Regions from separate parts of the Streptomyces sp. NRRL F-5650 genome, predicted to be linked through region 1. Evidence: riboswitches for the same ligand, from Rfam matches in the RefSeq annotation. Region 1 holds a riboswitch; each other region holds the start of a gene.
The links. Region 1 has a riboswitch for cyclic di-AMP ahead of IG88_RS0134735 (M23 family metallopeptidase). Riboswitches for the same ligand answer to the same signal wherever they lie in the genome.
Positions count from the first base shown of each region.

Region 2: it holds a riboswitch for cyclic di-AMP, as region 1 does, so the genes downstream of both, IG88_RS0122120 (M23 family metallopeptidase) here and IG88_RS0134735 (M23 family metallopeptidase) in region 1, are expected to answer to the same signal.
Region 3: it holds a riboswitch for cyclic di-AMP, as region 1 does, so the genes downstream of both, IG88_RS0110050 (M23 family metallopeptidase) here and IG88_RS0134735 (M23 family metallopeptidase) in region 1, are expected to answer to the same signal.
Region 4: it holds a riboswitch for cyclic di-AMP, as region 1 does, so the genes downstream of both, rpfA (resuscitation-promoting factor protein RpfA) here and IG88_RS0134735 (M23 family metallopeptidase) in region 1, are expected to answer to the same signal.

Region 1 is NZ_JOGV01000061.1:59,436-63,249, forward strand. It holds gene IG88_RS0134720 (dihydrofolate reductase family protein) at 1-347, shown strand, start outside; tRNA gene IG88_RS0134725 (tRNA-Met) at 415-488, shown strand; gene IG88_RS0134730 (PP2C family protein-serine/threonine phosphatase) at 697-1,908, shown strand; cyclic di-AMP (ydaO/yuaA leader) riboswitch at 2,133-2,289, shown strand; gene IG88_RS0134735 (M23 family metallopeptidase) at 2,301-3,341, shown strand; gene IG88_RS0134740 (aldo/keto reductase) at 3,472-3,814, shown strand, end outside.
Region 2 is NZ_JOGV01000026.1:41,319-45,132, reverse strand. It holds gene IG88_RS0122130 (TetR/AcrR family transcriptional regulator) at 1-251, shown strand, start outside; gene IG88_RS0122125 (SGNH/GDSL hydrolase family protein) at 223-1,008, opposite strand; gene IG88_RS0122120 (M23 family metallopeptidase) at 1,244-2,191, opposite strand; cyclic di-AMP (ydaO/yuaA leader) riboswitch at 2,196-2,353, opposite strand; gene IG88_RS0122115 (tyrosine-protein phosphatase) at 2,779-3,576, shown strand; gene IG88_RS38865 (DUF6126 family protein) at 3,600-3,719, opposite strand; gene IG88_RS0122105 (helix-turn-helix domain-containing protein) at 3,716-3,814, opposite strand, start outside.
Region 3 is NZ_JOGV01000008.1:57,446-61,259, reverse strand. It holds gene IG88_RS0110060 (M16 family metallopeptidase) at 1-95, shown strand, start outside; gene IG88_RS0110055 (M16 family metallopeptidase) at 92-1,480, shown strand; cyclic di-AMP (ydaO/yuaA leader) riboswitch at 1,672-1,834, shown strand; gene IG88_RS0110050 (M23 family metallopeptidase) at 1,847-2,611, shown strand; gene IG88_RS0110045 (GntR family transcriptional regulator) at 2,739-3,434, shown strand; gene IG88_RS0110040 (HPr family phosphocarrier protein) at 3,565-3,814, opposite strand, start outside.
Region 4 is NZ_JOGV01000038.1:70,561-74,374, reverse strand. It holds gene IG88_RS0128320 (cytochrome P450 family protein) at 1-776, shown strand, start outside; gene IG88_RS0128315 (transglycosylase family protein) at 920-1,960, shown strand; cyclic di-AMP (ydaO/yuaA leader) riboswitch at 2,144-2,310, shown strand; gene rpfA (resuscitation-promoting factor protein RpfA) at 2,314-3,045, shown strand; gene eno (phosphopyruvate hydratase) at 3,315-3,814, shown strand, end outside.

The DNA of each region.
Region 1 (3,814 bases):
ACGGGAGTGAGCTGGCGCGGGGGCATTCGCGGGAGGGGGGCGACGCGGTCGTGCACGCGGAGGAGGCCGCGCTCGCGAAGATCGCGCCGGACGACCCCCGGCTCGCCCGCGCCACCGTGTACAGCAGTCTCGAGCCCTGTGCCCGCCGGGCCTCCCGGCCCGCGCCCTGTGCCCGGCTGATCCTGGACGCCGGGGTGCGCCGTGTCGTCACGGCCTGGCGGGAGCCGGACACCTTCGTGACGGAGCCGGACGGCAGCGGGGTGCTCGCCGCCGGGGGCGCCGACGTCGTCGTACTGCCCGCGTTCGAGGCCCGGGCCACGGCACCGAACCGGCATCTGGAGCGGTAGGAGGCCCCCGCGGGGATACCGATGTGCATTCCGGTCCCGGGATGACGTACAGTGGTGCACACAACGACGCGGGGTGGAGCAGCTCGGTAGCTCGCTGGGCTCATAACCCAGAGGTCGCAGGTTCAAATCCTGTCCCCGCTACTGAAGGCCGAGGGCCGGAATCCGAAAGGGTTCCGGCCCTCGGTGCGTTCCTCGGTGCGTTCTCCTCTCCGGCGCCTCCGTCATCCGGTCGGCCCCCCACCGCTCGCCGCCCGCCCCCGCTCCCGGAAACCTGGACTCCTGGACGGCAAGCGGCAAGCGGCACGCGGACGTGCGGGGTGGCGGGAGACGAGTGGTGCGGCCAGGTGACGTGGACGACGAGGGAGCGGTCGCCAGAGCCGGCGGCCGGCTCCCCGGTGATCCCGCCCCCGACCCCGGCCTCGGCGACGACGAGCCGCCCGCCGGGCCGCCGCCGCGCCGCCGGGCCGGGTTCCGGCGGGCCTTCGTGCTCGCGCTCCCCGTCCTGCTGATCGCCGTCGCCATCCTGTACGACATCCTCACCCCGAGATACTTCACCGCCGGCCCCCTCTACGCGGCCGCGCCCCTGATCGCCGCTCCGGTCTACTCGCGGCGCGGCACGGTGCTCACGGGCGTCACCGTCGTCGTCGCGGTCATCGGGCTGCAGCTCGCCAAGGGCGTCATCCGCTACGTCGACTCCCTCACCGAGCTGATCACCATCGCGACGGTCGCCGTGCTCGCCGTCCTGGTGAACGGCTTCGTCCGGCGCGCCGGCGCACGCCTCGTCTCCGTCCGTGAGATCGCCGAGGCCGCCCAGCGCGCCGTGCTGCCCGAACCCGCCGAGCGCATCGCCGGTTTCGAGATCGCCGTCTGCTACGAGGCCGCGCAGGCCGACGCCTTCATCGGCGGCGACCTGTACGCGGTGCAGGACAGCGCCCGCGGCGTCCGGCTCATCGTCGGCGACGTGCGGGGCAAGGGCATGGGCGCGGTGGCCGCCGTCGCCGTCGTGATCGGCGCCTTCCGCGAGGCCGCCGAGCAGGAGGCGACGCTGGAGGCGGTGGCGCAGCGTCTGGAGCGGGCCCTGGCGCGCGAGGGCACCCGGCGGGACGGACTGGACGCCTTCGAGGGCTTCACCACCGCGATCCTCGCCGAACTCCCGCACGGCGACGGGACCGTACGCATCGTCAACCGCGGCCACCCGCCGCCCCTGATGCTGCACGCCGACGGCAGCGTCGGCCCGCTGCCCGCCCGCGAGTCGGCGCTGCCGCTCGGCATGGGCGAGCTGGGGGTGTGGCCCGACCGGGCGGAGGAGGCCGACTTCCCCGGTGGGGCCACGCTGCTGCTCTACACCGACGGACTGACCGAAGCCCGGGACGCCAAGGGCGAGTTCTACGATCCGCAGGCGCGGCTGGCGGGCCGTGCCTTCCGGGATCCGGCGGCGCTGCTCGACGCCCTCGCCGAGGACGTGCGCAGGCACTCGGGGGGCGGCATGGCGGACGACATGGCGCTGCTCGCCGTGCGCCGGCCCCGGCGCGGGGACCAAGATCAATGTCACGAGCCGTGACGGCCCGGTCCCCCTCCGCATAACAACTGACACACCGTCAGAACGCAGTGGCGTGAAGAGGAATACTGAGGGGCGGTCAACTCGCCCGGGTTTCACCGGTCGTGAGGTGTATGTACCGGCCGTTTCCGTTAATGATCAAGCGGAATGGCTTGGAATCCGAGCCCCCCGTCTATTAACGTTCGATAACGCAGCGCGGTCGTCCCAGCCGTCACAGAAGGCGGCTCCGTGCGCACGCGCCGAATCCCGCAAGGGAACCGGGGAACCATCACATTGGGGTGAATCGGGCGTGTGGCGCCGTGGAAACACGGTCGGCACACACCCGTAGGAGACCTTCCTGCTCCGAACCCGTCAGCTAACCCGGTAGGCGGAAGGAAGGAAAGGAGTACGCCCACGTGGCGTCCAACCGGCCTGCCCCCGAGGCCCCGTTCGTACCCACCGGGCACGGCACCGACACCTTCGGCTACGACGCCCCCCGCGCCGAAGAGGGTCCCTGGGAGGAGTGGAACCCCACCGCGGAGTCCATCCGCCCCGTGCGCGGCCGGCACCGCGTCGCCAAGCAGCGCGGCGGACTCGCCCGCAGCTCCACCGTCCTCGGCGTCGGTGTCATAGCCGCAGTCGGCGCGGGCGGCATGGCCAGCGCGCAGACCGGCAAGCCGCCGGTCTCCATCTCCCTGCCCGACCTGCCGAACGTCGGCTCGCTGATGCCCGGCGGCGAGGAGCCGGAGCCCGAGGGTTCCGCCACCCCGCTCAGCGGCATCACCCAGGCCGTCGCCGCGGACACCTCGCAGAACACGGACGCCGCCGGCGCCGGTGAGTCGCTGCGGGCCCGGATCATGGCGCAGGCCGAGCAGCAGCAGGCCCAGGTCGAGACCAAGGCCGCCGCCGAAGCCCAGGCCGCCGCCGAGAAGAAGGCCGCGGAAGCAGCGGCCAAGGCCGCCAAGGAGGCCGAGGAGAAGGCCGCCGCCGCCAAGAAGAAGGCGGAGGAGGAAGCCGCGAAGAAGGCCGAGGCCGAGCGGCTCGCGAAGCTGGCCAAGCAGTTCACGCTGCCGACCTCCTCGTACACGATCTCCTCCACCTTCAACCAGGCCGGCTCCCTGTGGTCCTCCGGCCACCACACCGGCCTCGACTTCGCCGCCCCCACGGGCACCCTGCTCAAGGCGGTGCACAGCGGCACCATCACGTCGGCCGGCTGGGACGGGTCCTACGGCTACAAGACCGTGCTCACCCTCGACGACGGCACCGAACTCTGGTACGCGCACCAGTCGTCCATCAACGTCAGCGTCGGCCAGAAGGTCACCACCGGTGACGTCATCGGCCGCGTCGGCGCCACCGGCAACGTGACCGGCGCCCACCTCCACCTCGAGGTCCACACCGCCGACGGCTCGGGCATCGACCCGATGGCCTGGCTGCAGAGCAAGGGCCTCACCCCCTGACCCACCCCTGGGCGCCCGCTGAACCCCGGCGGTCCTGACGGCCAACCCCCCGACGTCAGGGCTGCCGGTTTGCGGGATCTTTGCGCGCCTGCCGGAATGCCGCGCTCCGCCACGGTCGTTGACCCTTTACATGACTTCTCTGCGCAAGCTCGGCTCCTCCGACCTCGAGGTCTTCCCCCTGGCCCTCGGCGGCAACGTCTTCGGCTGGACCGCCGACGAAGCCACCTCCTTCGCCGTCCTCGACGCCTACACGGCGGCGGGCGGCAACTTCGTCGACACCGCCGACTCCTACTCCGCCTGGGTCGACGGCAACAGCGGCGGCGAGTCCGAGACCGTCCTCGGCAAGTGGCTCGCGGCCCGCGGCAACCGTGACGACGTGGTCCTCGCCACCAAGGTCAGCCAGCACCCCGAGTACCCGGGCCTGTCCGCCGCGAACATCAAGGCCGCGGCCGACGCCTCGCTGCGCCGCCTGG
Region 2 (3,814 bases), on a different contig from region 1:
AGTTCTCCTGCGCCGAACCCGACGCCGCCGCGCTGCGCCTGACGGCGCTGCTGGACGGGCTGGCGGTGCAGCTCACGTCGTACGCGGGCGCGGTGTCGCGGTCCCGGGCACAGGAGTGGGCGGACGAGGCACTGGCCCGCGAACTGGGCCTGGAGCGGGCGGACCTGGCGCCCCCGCGACGTCGGGGGGACACCGCACGGGCGCCGGAGACCCGCTCCCGGCTCAGGCCACCGAGGCGATCCGCGTCTTGATGTCGTCCGGCGACAGCGTGCCCTTGGCCGTCACGTGGTCGCCCGACGACTCGCCGCGCAGCCGGCGTCCGATCCACGGGACCAGGTACTCGCGCGCCCAGTGCACGTCGTCGCGGCGCACGTCCAGCGTGCCGCGCGGCGGCAGGGGCGGCCAGGGCTGGTCGGGGTCGGCCGGGACGCGCAGGCCCAGTGCCTGTCCGGCGCGGAGCGCCACGCGGGTGTGGCCCTCCGGCGACAGGTGCAGCCGGTCCGCGTCCCACGCCCTGCGGTCCTGGACGCCGCGGAGCGACCAGAGGTCCAGCACGGGGCAGCCGTAGCGGTCGGCGACGGCGCGGACGTGTCCGTTGTACGTGGCGATCTTGCCGCGCAGGTGCTTGAGGACGGGCACCCCGCGGGTGTCGAACCCGGTGGTCACCAGGACGGTGCCGGCCGCGGCGGTCAGTGCGGCCACCGCCCGTTCGAACCGCTCGGCGACCTCGTCGGGGTCGGTGCCGGGCCGGATGATGTCGTTGCCGCCCGCCGCGAACGAGACCAGGTCCGGCGCGAGGGCCTCGACCCGCGGGACCTGTTCCGCCACGATCTGGTCGAGGAGCCTGCCGCGCACGGCGAGGTTCGTGTACGTGAAGTCGCCCTCGGGGCGCCGGTCGGCGAGCAGGACGGCCAGTCGGTCGGCCCAGCCGACGAACGCGCCGTCGGGGCCGGGGTCGCCGACGCCCTCGGTGAAGCTGTCCCCCACCGCCACGTACGACCCGATCACTGCTCTGCTGTCACTCTTCGAATCGTCTGCCACGTCGGCCCATGATTCACCTTGGAATGTGACCTACGCGACCGTAGGAAAGGGTTGACGGGCGGTGAGATAAGCCACTCCTAAAGTGTTCGTCAATTCCGGAATACGGCGGAGGGCGGGTCCGCCGCACAGCGGGTGCGCCGAAGGCCGGACCCGGGGATCGGGGTCCGGCCTTCGGGGCGCGGCGACCGCGCGGAACCGGTCGTCAGACGGAGACGCCGTGCGAGCGCAGGAACGCGATCGGGTCGATGTCCGAGCCGTAGTCCGGCGTGGTGCGGATCTCGAAGTGCAGGTGCGGGCCGGTCACGTTGCCGGTGGCACCCGAGAGCCCGACCTGCTGGCCCGCCGTCACCGACTGGCCGGCGGAGACGGAGAGCGAGGAGAGGTGGGCGTACTGGGCGTAGTGGCCGTCGGCGAGCTTGATGACGACCTGGTTGCCGTACGCGCCGCCCCAGCCGGCCGAGACGACGGTGCCCGCGCCGACGGCCTTGAGCGAGGTGCCGGTCGGGACGACGAAGTCGGTGCCGGTGTGGTAGCCGCTGGACCACATGCTGCCGGACTGGTGGTACGGGGTGCCGACGGTGCCGCCCGCGACGGGGGAGGTGTAGCCGCTGGTGGTGCCCGCGGACTGGGTGCCGGTGTCCGAGGACCGGGAGGAGGAGGTCGTCGCGGCGTCCGCCGGCTTCTCGGCGGCGGTCTTCTCGGCGGGCTTCTTGGCGGGCTTCTCGGCGGTCTTCTGCGACGGCGCGGAGGACGGCGCCGACGACTTGGCCGCCTTGCCGGCGATCGAGAGCTTGAGCCCGGGGTGGATCAGCGACGGGTCGGACCCGACGGCCTCGCGGTTGTCCGCGTAGAGCTTCTTCCAGCCGCCGTCGACGTGCTGCTCGTCGGCGATCTTCGAAAGGTAGTCACCGCTCTTCACGGTGTACGTCCGGGAATCCGAGTTCTTGCCGGAGCCGTTCGCGGCGGCCTTCTCGGCCGACGCCGGAACGGACTGCGCGGACTGCCCGGAAACGGAGTGCGCGGGAGCGGCGTTGGCGGCGGCGGCACCCAGCAGCGGCAGCGCGAGCGCGGCGCCGCCGGTTCCGGCGACGGCGATGGTGCGGGTCAGGCGCAGGGCCCTGGTACGGCGGTGCTTACCCTTCGCGGGCATGGCGAATTCCTCTCCGGCGCCTGCGAGGTGAGCTGTCGGGTGCGGGCTGGAGATGCCCGGCCGCGCCGGAACGCGGCTTTACCCCAAGCCGTTCCGGGAACCGGAACAGGCAGTTCTACCTGTGGGTCCCCCGCTCCTGCCGTGTACGGGTGGTGGATGAATACGGGCTCCGGTCGGCGGCAGGATTAGGCGTCCGTCCGGATCGGTGGTGAACGTAAGGGACCGGGACGCGCGGAAACAAGCGAGAGGTTCGCGCACCGGGCGTTTCCATTGATCCTTTACGGAAAAACGCGGTAACACTGCGTCGATTTCCGCCGCACCGCTTTCCCTGAATTCCCTTGGGAAGCGGCCCAATTACGTGAACATGACGGACAACGCACGGTCACGGATATGACGCTGCTCACGCACCTCTTGCCCACCCTTCGCCATTTCAGGGCCAGTTACCACCAAGACACCAATTCGGACAGACGACGCTTACCGGCCCGGAATGCCCCACTCGGAGCTGCTTTCCCGTACTGGTCATGCCGTATCGTCGAGTGGCACCCGCCGGCGAGCAGCGACGGCGGAACGGAGTGGGAGGAGCCCCCGTGACGCAGCAGGTCCCGTCGACCGAACCCGAGCTGAGCGGTGTGCGCAACTTCCGGGACGTGGGCGGACTGCCGACCGTGGACGGCCGGCGGGTACGGCAGGGGGTGCTGTTCCGCAGCGGGCACCTGGCGCACGCCACCGGTGAGGACGCCGCGTTCCTGGCCTCGCTGGGCCTGCACACGATCTTCGACTTCCGCAACGCGGCCGACCAGAAGCTGGAGGGCCCGGACGTCGAGCTGCCCGGCGTGCGCAATGTGAACCTTCCGCTGAGCGACCCGGCGGACGGGGCCGAGTTCTGGAAGATGGTCCGGGACGGAGACCTCGGCCAACTGCACGGGATCCTCGGCGACGGCAAGGGCGCCCGCCGGATGATCGCCTCCTACCGTTCGATCGTCACCGAGCGCACCGCGGAGCACTCCCGGATCCTGCACGCGCTCGCCGAGGACAGCGTGCCCGCGCTGATGCACTGCGCGGCCGGCAAGGACCGCGCGGGCCTGTCGATCGCGGTCACCCTCCTCGCCCTGGGCGTCGAGCGCGACGCGATCGTCGAGGACTACCTGAAGTCCAACGCCACGCACCGCCGCTACAAGGTGCACCGCAGCAGCTCCGCCGCCTCCGCCTACTCCCCCGAGGTCATGGAGCTGCTCAGCCCCCTCTTCGACGCGCGCGCCGAGTACCTGGCGGCGGCCTTCGAGACGATCGAGGAGACCTGGGGCGGCGTCGACGCCTACCTGGAGCAAGGGCTGCGGCTCACTCCCGGGACCCGGGAGCGCCTGCGCGAGCGCATGGTGGACTGAGCCGCCCGCCCGCGGACGGGGCGTTACTTGGCGCCCACCTCGAACAGCAGGTAGAGGAAGCCGCCGAAGACGTGCCCCAGGGCGATGTAGATGACCAGCCGCACCCACAGGGCGCGCGGGAACTTGTCCTCGATGGCACTCATGGCGTCTCTCCAGGGGTCGGGCCGAGGCACAGCGCGGCCGTCGGGCTCTGCAGCAGGGTGTGGACGAAGAGCAGCTCGACCCCGTCGGGGTCCTG
Region 3 (3,814 bases), on a different contig from region 1:
CCACCGCCCCGGCCGGCGAGACCGAGGCCGACGAGACCAGCGTCACCGTTCCGGTGACCGACGCCACCGACGAGAACGAGGAGGCGGCCAAGTGACCGAGCTCGCCACCATGGACTTCCACGCACAGCCGCAGGCCGGCGAGCCCAAGCCCTGGGCGTTCCCCGCCCCCGAGCGCGGCAGCCTGGGCAACGGCCTCACCGTGCTGCGGTGCCACCGCCCCGGCCAGCAGGTCGTCGCCGTCGAGGTGCTCCTGGACGCACCGCTGGACGCCGAGCCGGCCGGACTCGACGGCGTCGCCACCATCATGGCGCGCGCCTTCTCCGAGGGCACCGACAAGCACTCCGCCGAGGAGTTCGCCGCCGAGCTGGAGCGCTGCGGTGCCACCCTCGACGCGCACGCCGACCACCCCGGCGTCCGGCTGAGCCTGGAGGTGCCCGCCTCGCGCCTCGCCAAGGGCCTCGGCCTGCTCGCCGACGCCCTCAGGGCGCCCGCCTTCGCCGACGGCGAGGTCGAACGGCTGGTACGCAACCGGCTCGACGAGATCCCGCACGAGCTGGCCAATCCCTCCCGCCGTGCCGCGAAGGAGCTCTACAAGGAGCTGTTCCCGGCCGACTCGCGCATGTCCCGCCCGCGCCAGGGCACCGAGGAGACGGTCGCGGCGGTCGACTCGGCCGCCGTACGCGCCTTCTACGAGCGGCACGTCCGCCCCGCCACGGCCACCGCCGTGGTCGTCGGCGACCTCACCGGCGTCGAGCTGGACGTGCTGCTCGGCGAGACCCTGGGCGCCTGGACCGGTGCGGCCGCCGAGCCGCGCCCCGTGCCCCCGGTGACCGCCGACGACCGGGGCCGGGTCGTCATCGTCGACCGTCCCGGCGCCGTCCAGACGCAGTTGCTGATCGGCCGCACCGGCGCCGACCGGCACGACCGCGTCTGGCCCGCGCAGGTCCTCGGCACCTACTGCCTCGGCGGCACCCTCACCTCGCGCCTGGACCGCGTCCTGCGCGAGGAGAAGGGCTACACCTACGGCGTCCGGGCGTTCGGCCAGGTCCTGCGGTCCGCGCCGGACGGCACGGGCGCCGCGATGCTCGCCATCAGCGGCTCCGTAGACACCCCCAACACCGGTCCCGCCCTGGAGGACCTGTGGACCGTGCTGCGCAAGCTCGCCGCGGAGGGGCTCACCGACGCCGAGCGCGACGTGGCCGTGCAGAACCTGGTGGGCGTGGCTCCGCTCAAGTACGAGACGGCGGCAGCCGTGGCGGACACGCTCGCCGACCAGGTCGAGCAGCACCTGCCCGACGACTTCCAGGCCACGCTCTACCGCCAACTGGCCGCCACGGGCACCGTGGAGGCCACGGCGGCGGTCGTGAACGCCTTCCCGGTGGACCGCCTCGTGACGGTCCTCGTGGGCGACGCGGCGCAGATCAAGGAGCCCGTCGAGGCCCTCGGCATCGGTGAAGTCACCGTGGTGGCGGCCGAGTAGCGGGCACGCGCGCGCGGCGGCCCTGTGACCGGAGTGTCACCAGGGCCGCCGTTTGTCCGGATTGGGGGAGTGGTTGCCCGTCTGCCCTGTGGCGTGCGCTACAAAAAGCCTGTTGCGTTTGAGGATTGAACGCAGCCGCGTTTAGCGTCGTCCGGGCTGTTCGTCAGGCAGTGCGCCGCACCCGCGGCACCGGACAGTCATCGCCGAGTCCCCGTACGGCGCGAGCCAGGGGAGCCGGGGACCCACCGCAGTCCCTGGGGTGAATCGGACGCCCGCGCGCAGCGAGGGGGTCCGTAGGAGACCTTCCACCTCCGAACCCGTCAGCTAACCCGGTAGGCGAGAGGGAAGGAAAGGACAAGCCTCTACATGGCGTTCACGCGCGCCACCGGGAAGCACCGCCGCCCCAGCCGGGCGCACCGCACCACCGCCCGCGCCGCGGGAGTCGCGGCCCTCGCCACCACCGGCGTCGTCGGCACCCTCGCCGCTCCGGCGCTCGCCGCCGAGCCCGAGGTGGAGCAGAGCGGACTCACTCCGGTCGTCACCATCGGCGACTCCATAGCCGACGAGGTCGATGCCCAGGCCGTCGCCCAGAAGCAGGCGGCCGTGGACGCCGCCGCCCGTGAGGCGGCCAGGGAAGCGGCCCGCGAGCGGGCGGCCGAGGCGGCCAAGGAGGCGCGCGAGGCCAAGGAGCGCGCCGCGCGGGAGGCGGAACGCAAACGCCTGAACACCTTCGTCGCGCCGATCACCGCCTCCTACGTCTCCACCGCGTACCAGGCCGGCAGCTCCCTGTGGTCCTCGGGCAGCCACACCGGCATCGACTTCCACGCCTCCAGCGGCACGTCCGTGCACGCGGTCGGCGTCGGCACCGTGGTGGAGGCCGGCTGGGGCGGGTCGTACGGCAACCAGGTCGTGATCAGGATGCACGACGGTACGTACACGCAGTACGGGCACCTGTCCTCCATCGGCGTCTCGGTCGGCCAGTCGGTCGAGCCGGGCCAGCAGATCGGCCTCTCCGGCGCCACCGGCAACGTCACCGGACCCCACCTGCACTTCGAGGCCCGTACCAGCCCCGAGTACGGCTCGGACATGGACCCCGTCGCCTATCTCCGCTCCCACGGCGTGAGCGTCTGACGGCCGCATTCGAAAAGCCCCGGCTCCTGGAGTCGGGGCTTTTCGCATTCCTATTCGCTTGATTGGCCTAGAGTCACTGGACATGCGTCCATCGTCGACGTTTCAGGGATCCAGACGGAGGTCGGTCATGCGTATTCCGGCGCATTCTGTGTGCACGGCGATCCGGGACGACATAGTCGCCGGCGTCCACGGTCGCGGCAGCCGGCTCACCGAGGAGATCCTCGCCCGCCGTTACGGCGTCTCGCGCGTCCCCGTGCGTGAGGCCCTGCGCACGCTGGAGGCGGAGGGCTTCGTGGTGACCCGGCGGCACGCGGGCGCCTGCGTCGCGGAGCCCACCGAGCAGGAGGCCGCCGACCTGCTGGAGACCCGAGCGCTCCTGGAGCCGCTCGCCGCCTCGCGGGCCGCCCGGCGGCGCACCGAGGCCCACCTCAGGGTGCTGCGCGGCCTGGTCCGGCTGGGGCAGGAACGGGCCAGGCACGGCACCGGCGAGGACCTGCGACCGCTGGGCGGCTGGTTCCACGAGACCCTCGCCCGGTCGGCCGGCAGCCCTTCCCTGGCGGCGCTGCTGACCCAGCTGCGCCACAAGATCGCCTGGATGTACGTCCAGGACGTCCCGGCCGGGCCGGTGAAGTACTGGGCGGAGTACGGCGCGATCGTCGACGCGGTGGCCCGGGGCGACAGTGAACGGGCGCGGGCGCTCATGACGCTGCACACCGAACGGTCGGCGTCGGCGTACCGGCTGCGATTCGCCTCCGGTGGCGGGCGGACGGAGCGCGTGAGGAATGCGCAACACCGCGTAAACACGGCGGGTCTCCCGAAGTAACACGAGTGCCGTAGAAAAGGGCCGGGGAATTCAGGGCTGTTCCGGGCTGCTTTTCTTTCGGTCGGAAGGGAAAAGAAGAAAGGCCCGTCCGGTGGTTCCGGCGGGCCTTTCGTGCTGCTGTCCGTCACGCTCAGACGGTCTCGGGAAGCTCCTCGAGCCCCTCGGCGACCAGCTTCGCCAGCCGGTCCAGGGCGGCCTCGGCACCCTCGGCGTCGGAGGCGAGGACGATCTCCTCGCCGCCCTGGGCGCCGAGACCGAGGACGGCCAGCATGGAGGCCGCGTTGACGGGGGACCCGTCGGCCTTGGCGATCGTCACCGGGACGCCTGTGGCCGTGGCGGCTCGGACGAAGATGGAGGCGGGGCGGGCGTGGAGACCCTCG
Region 4 (3,814 bases), on a different contig from region 1:
GCATGATGATCCGTCACGGCGGCGGCCCGCGGGGCGGGGTGGCGCGGTCGGTGAAGAAGATGCGCGGCTACCTCGCCGACCTCATCCACCGCAAGCGCGCCGCGCTGTCGCCCGAGCCCGTCCCCGGCGAGGACCTCATCTCCGGCCTGATCCGCGCCTCGGACCACGGCGAGCACCTCACCGAGAACGAGGTCGCGGCCATGGCCTTCATCCTGTTGTTCGCGGGTTTCGAGACCACGGTCAATCTCGTCGGCAACGGCACCTACGCCCTGCTCACCCACCCCGAGCAGCGGGAGCGGCTGCAGACCTCCCTCGCCGCCGGGGAGCACGGCCTGCTGGAGACCGGCGTCGAGGAACTCCTGCGCTACGACGGCCCGGTGGAGCTGGCCACCTGGCGCTTCGCCACCCGCCCGCTGCGCATCGGCGGGCAGGAGGTCGCGGCGGGCGACCCCGTTCTCGTCGTCCTGGCCGCCGCCGACCGGGACCCGGAGCGGTTCACCGACCCGGACACCCTCGACCTCGCCCGCCGGGACAACCAGCACCTCGGGTACGGCCACGGCATCCACTACTGCCTCGGCGCCCCGCTCGCCCGGCTGGAGGGGCAGACGGCGCTGGCCACGCTCCTCACCCGGCTGCCCGACCTCCGCCTCGCCGCGGACCCGGCCGAACTCCGGTGGCGCGGCGGCCTCATCATGCGGGGTCTGCGCACGCTGCCCGTGTCGTTCACACCGTCCGCCCCGTCGGCCGGCAACGGCGGGGCGTCCACGCAAACGTGACACGCGCTCAGGTTTGTGATCTTCACGTGATCTGCGCGGCATGAACTTGTGACAAGTGATGATCTCCCTATACGTTCACGGATCAACGTGGTGTCGAGCGTCATCCGCCGCGTGGCCCCCGTCGTCTCGTGAAAGGTCCTCGCATGCTCTCCGGGAACGGTCGTCACCGTCGCCCCCGCCAGGCTCCCGCCCTGGTCGTCGCCGCCGGAGTGACCGGCTCCGCCATCGCGATCCCGCTGCTCGGCGCCACCGGCGCGCACGCGGCCGGTTCGGGGACCTGGGACCAGGTGGCCGAGTGCGAGACCGGCGGCGCCTGGAGCCAGAACAGCGGCAACGGGTACTACGGCGGTCTCCAGCTCTCCCAGGAGGCCTGGGAGAGCTACGGCGGCCTCGACTACGCCCCCAGCGCCGACGAGGCCAGCCGGTCGCAGCAGATACGCATCGCCGAGAAGATGTACGCGGACCAGGGCATCGCCGCCTGGCCGACCTGCGGGCTGCTGGCCGGCCTGGGCAACGGCTCGGGGGGCGGCGGCTCGGACGCGGCGGGTGACGGTGCGTCGGAGGGCTCGGACGCGTCGGGGAAGACGGACGGTTCCGAGTCGTCCCAGCCGTCCGAGACGCCCAAGACCACCGGAACGCCCGGGTCGTCGCAGTCGTCCGAGTCGTCCGGTTCCTCCTCCTCGGCGGACACGGAGGATCCGGCCGGCGCGAGTGAGGCTCCCGAGTCGACGTCCAAGGCGCCCTCTTCGTCCCCTTCGCCCTCTTCTTCGCCGTCGTCCGACTCTCCCTCGGCAACCCCGTCCGGGGACGCGGACTCCTCCACCAAGTCGGACACATCGGCCGAATCCCGCGCGGGCGCCCGTGCGGAACAGCCGGGCGACGGAGGCTCGTCCGGCTCCGGCCGGCACCGCGGCGACAGCGCGGACGAGGGTGCGGCGGACCCGGGGCGCGCCGACGGGTCGGCGGGGCGGCACGCCTCGCGCGACGGCGAGCCGCGTGAGTCCGGGGACGGTTCGTACACGGTCCGCTCGGGCGACAACCTCTGGGCCATCGCCGACTCCCTTGACCTCGACGGCGGGTGGCGTGCGCTCTACGCCGACAACAAGAAGGTGGTCGGCGCCGACCCGGACCACATCCTCCCCGGTCAGACGCTCACGGTCACGGGCGAATCGGACGAAAAGTAGGGGGAGTTCACGTCACGGTTAGAGGCTGTATGTCCCTTTTGGATCTCGTGAGAGATAGGTCTCAGAAGCCGTGATCGTCTTTGAAAAACCGCGGAGCGCGTGTCTACGGTCATGACCGCTCGCCACCGCGGGCCCCGACAGCCGCAACGCCGAATCCTGCCAGCGGCCGTACGGGAACAGTCGTCGCGTCAAGCGCCGCAGGCAGGAGCGGGGGACCCAAGGTAAGCGCCGCGCCGGGCAGTTGAGCCGGAGCGGCTAGGGGTGAAGCCGAGTCCCGGGAGGGACCCGGCCGGGCAACTCAACCGGCCCGAACCCGACAGCTCACCTCGCAGGCGTCGGTGAGGGGATCAACCATGCTGTTTTCCGGCAAGGGCAAGCACCGTCGTCCGTCCAAGGCCACCCGTGTCATCGCCGTCGCCGGTGTCACCGGTGCCGCCGTCGCCGCCCCGCTGATGGCGGCCGGCAACGCCTCCGCCGCCACCGCGTCCGAGTGGGACGCCGTCGCCCAGTGCGAGTCCGGCGGCAACTGGTCCATCAACACCGGCAACGGTTACTACGGCGGTCTGCAGTTCTCCGCCTCCACCTGGGCCGCCTACGGCGGTACGCAGTACGCCTCCACCGCCGACCAGGCGAGCAAGGCCCAGCAGATCCAGATCGCCGAGAAGGTGCTCGCGGGCCAGGGCAAGGGTGCCTGGCCGGTCTGCGGCACCGGCCTGTCGGGCGCCGCGTACACCGGTGGCGGCTCCCAGGACAGCGGCTCCGGCAGCTCGCAGAGCTCCCAGAGCCAGAGCAGCGGCTCCACCGCCGAGCGCTCCACCGAGCAGAAGGCGTCCCGCTCCGCCGAGCGCCCCGCCGCGCAGCAGAAGAGCGAGCCGAAGGCCGAGAAGAAGACCGTCACCACCCCGACCGGCAAGAAGGTCGAGAAGGGTGACGGCGAGTACAAGGTCGTCAAGGGCGACACCCTCAGCTCGATCGCCGACGCGCACGACGTCAAGGGCGGCTGGGCGAAGCTGTTCAAGCTGAACGACGACATCGTCGACGACGCCGACCTGATCTACCCGGGCCAGATGCTGCACCTCAAGTAAGGGGCGCGGCTCCCGCGACTCCCGCCCCGGTGCGTGTTCCCCCGTACGCACCGGGGCGGGATTTTTCGCGTCCCGTGCGCGCGGGCGCCGTCCGGTTTCCGGAAACGTCTTTGTTCCGTTCGGAAACAATTTACTCTCGGTTCTGTCCAGCGGGTGGGCGATCGGCTGGCCGATCGCCCGGAGCCGGTTAGGCTCGGTCCCGCAGAGCCGCCGCGGTCCCGCGGGACCGCGCGTCACACCGAAGCGTCACATTGAAGAAGGAGATGCTCGTGCCGTCCATCGACGTCGTCGTAGCCCGGGAAATCCTGGACTCCCGAGGCAACCCCACGGTCGAGGTCGAGGTCGGCCTCGACGACGGCAGCACCGGGCGTGCCGCCGTTCCGTCCGGCGCCTCCACCGGTGCCTTCGAGGCCATCGAACTCCGTGACGGCGACCCGGGCCGTTACCTCGGCAAGGGCGTGGAGAAGGCCGTCCTCGCCGTCATCGAGCAGATCGGCCCGGAGCTGGTCGGCTACGACGCCACCGAGCAGCGGCTGATCGACCAGGCCATGTTCGACCTGGACGCCACCGACAACAAGGGCTCGCTCGGCGCCAACGCCATCCTCGGCGTCTCCCTGGCCGTCGCCCACGCCGCCTCCGAGGCGTCGGACCTGCCGCTCTTCCGCTACCTGGGCGGCCCGAACGCGCACCTGCTGCCGGTGCCGATGATGAACATCCTGAACGGCGGCTCGCACGCCGACTCCAACGTGGACATCCAGGAGTTCATGAT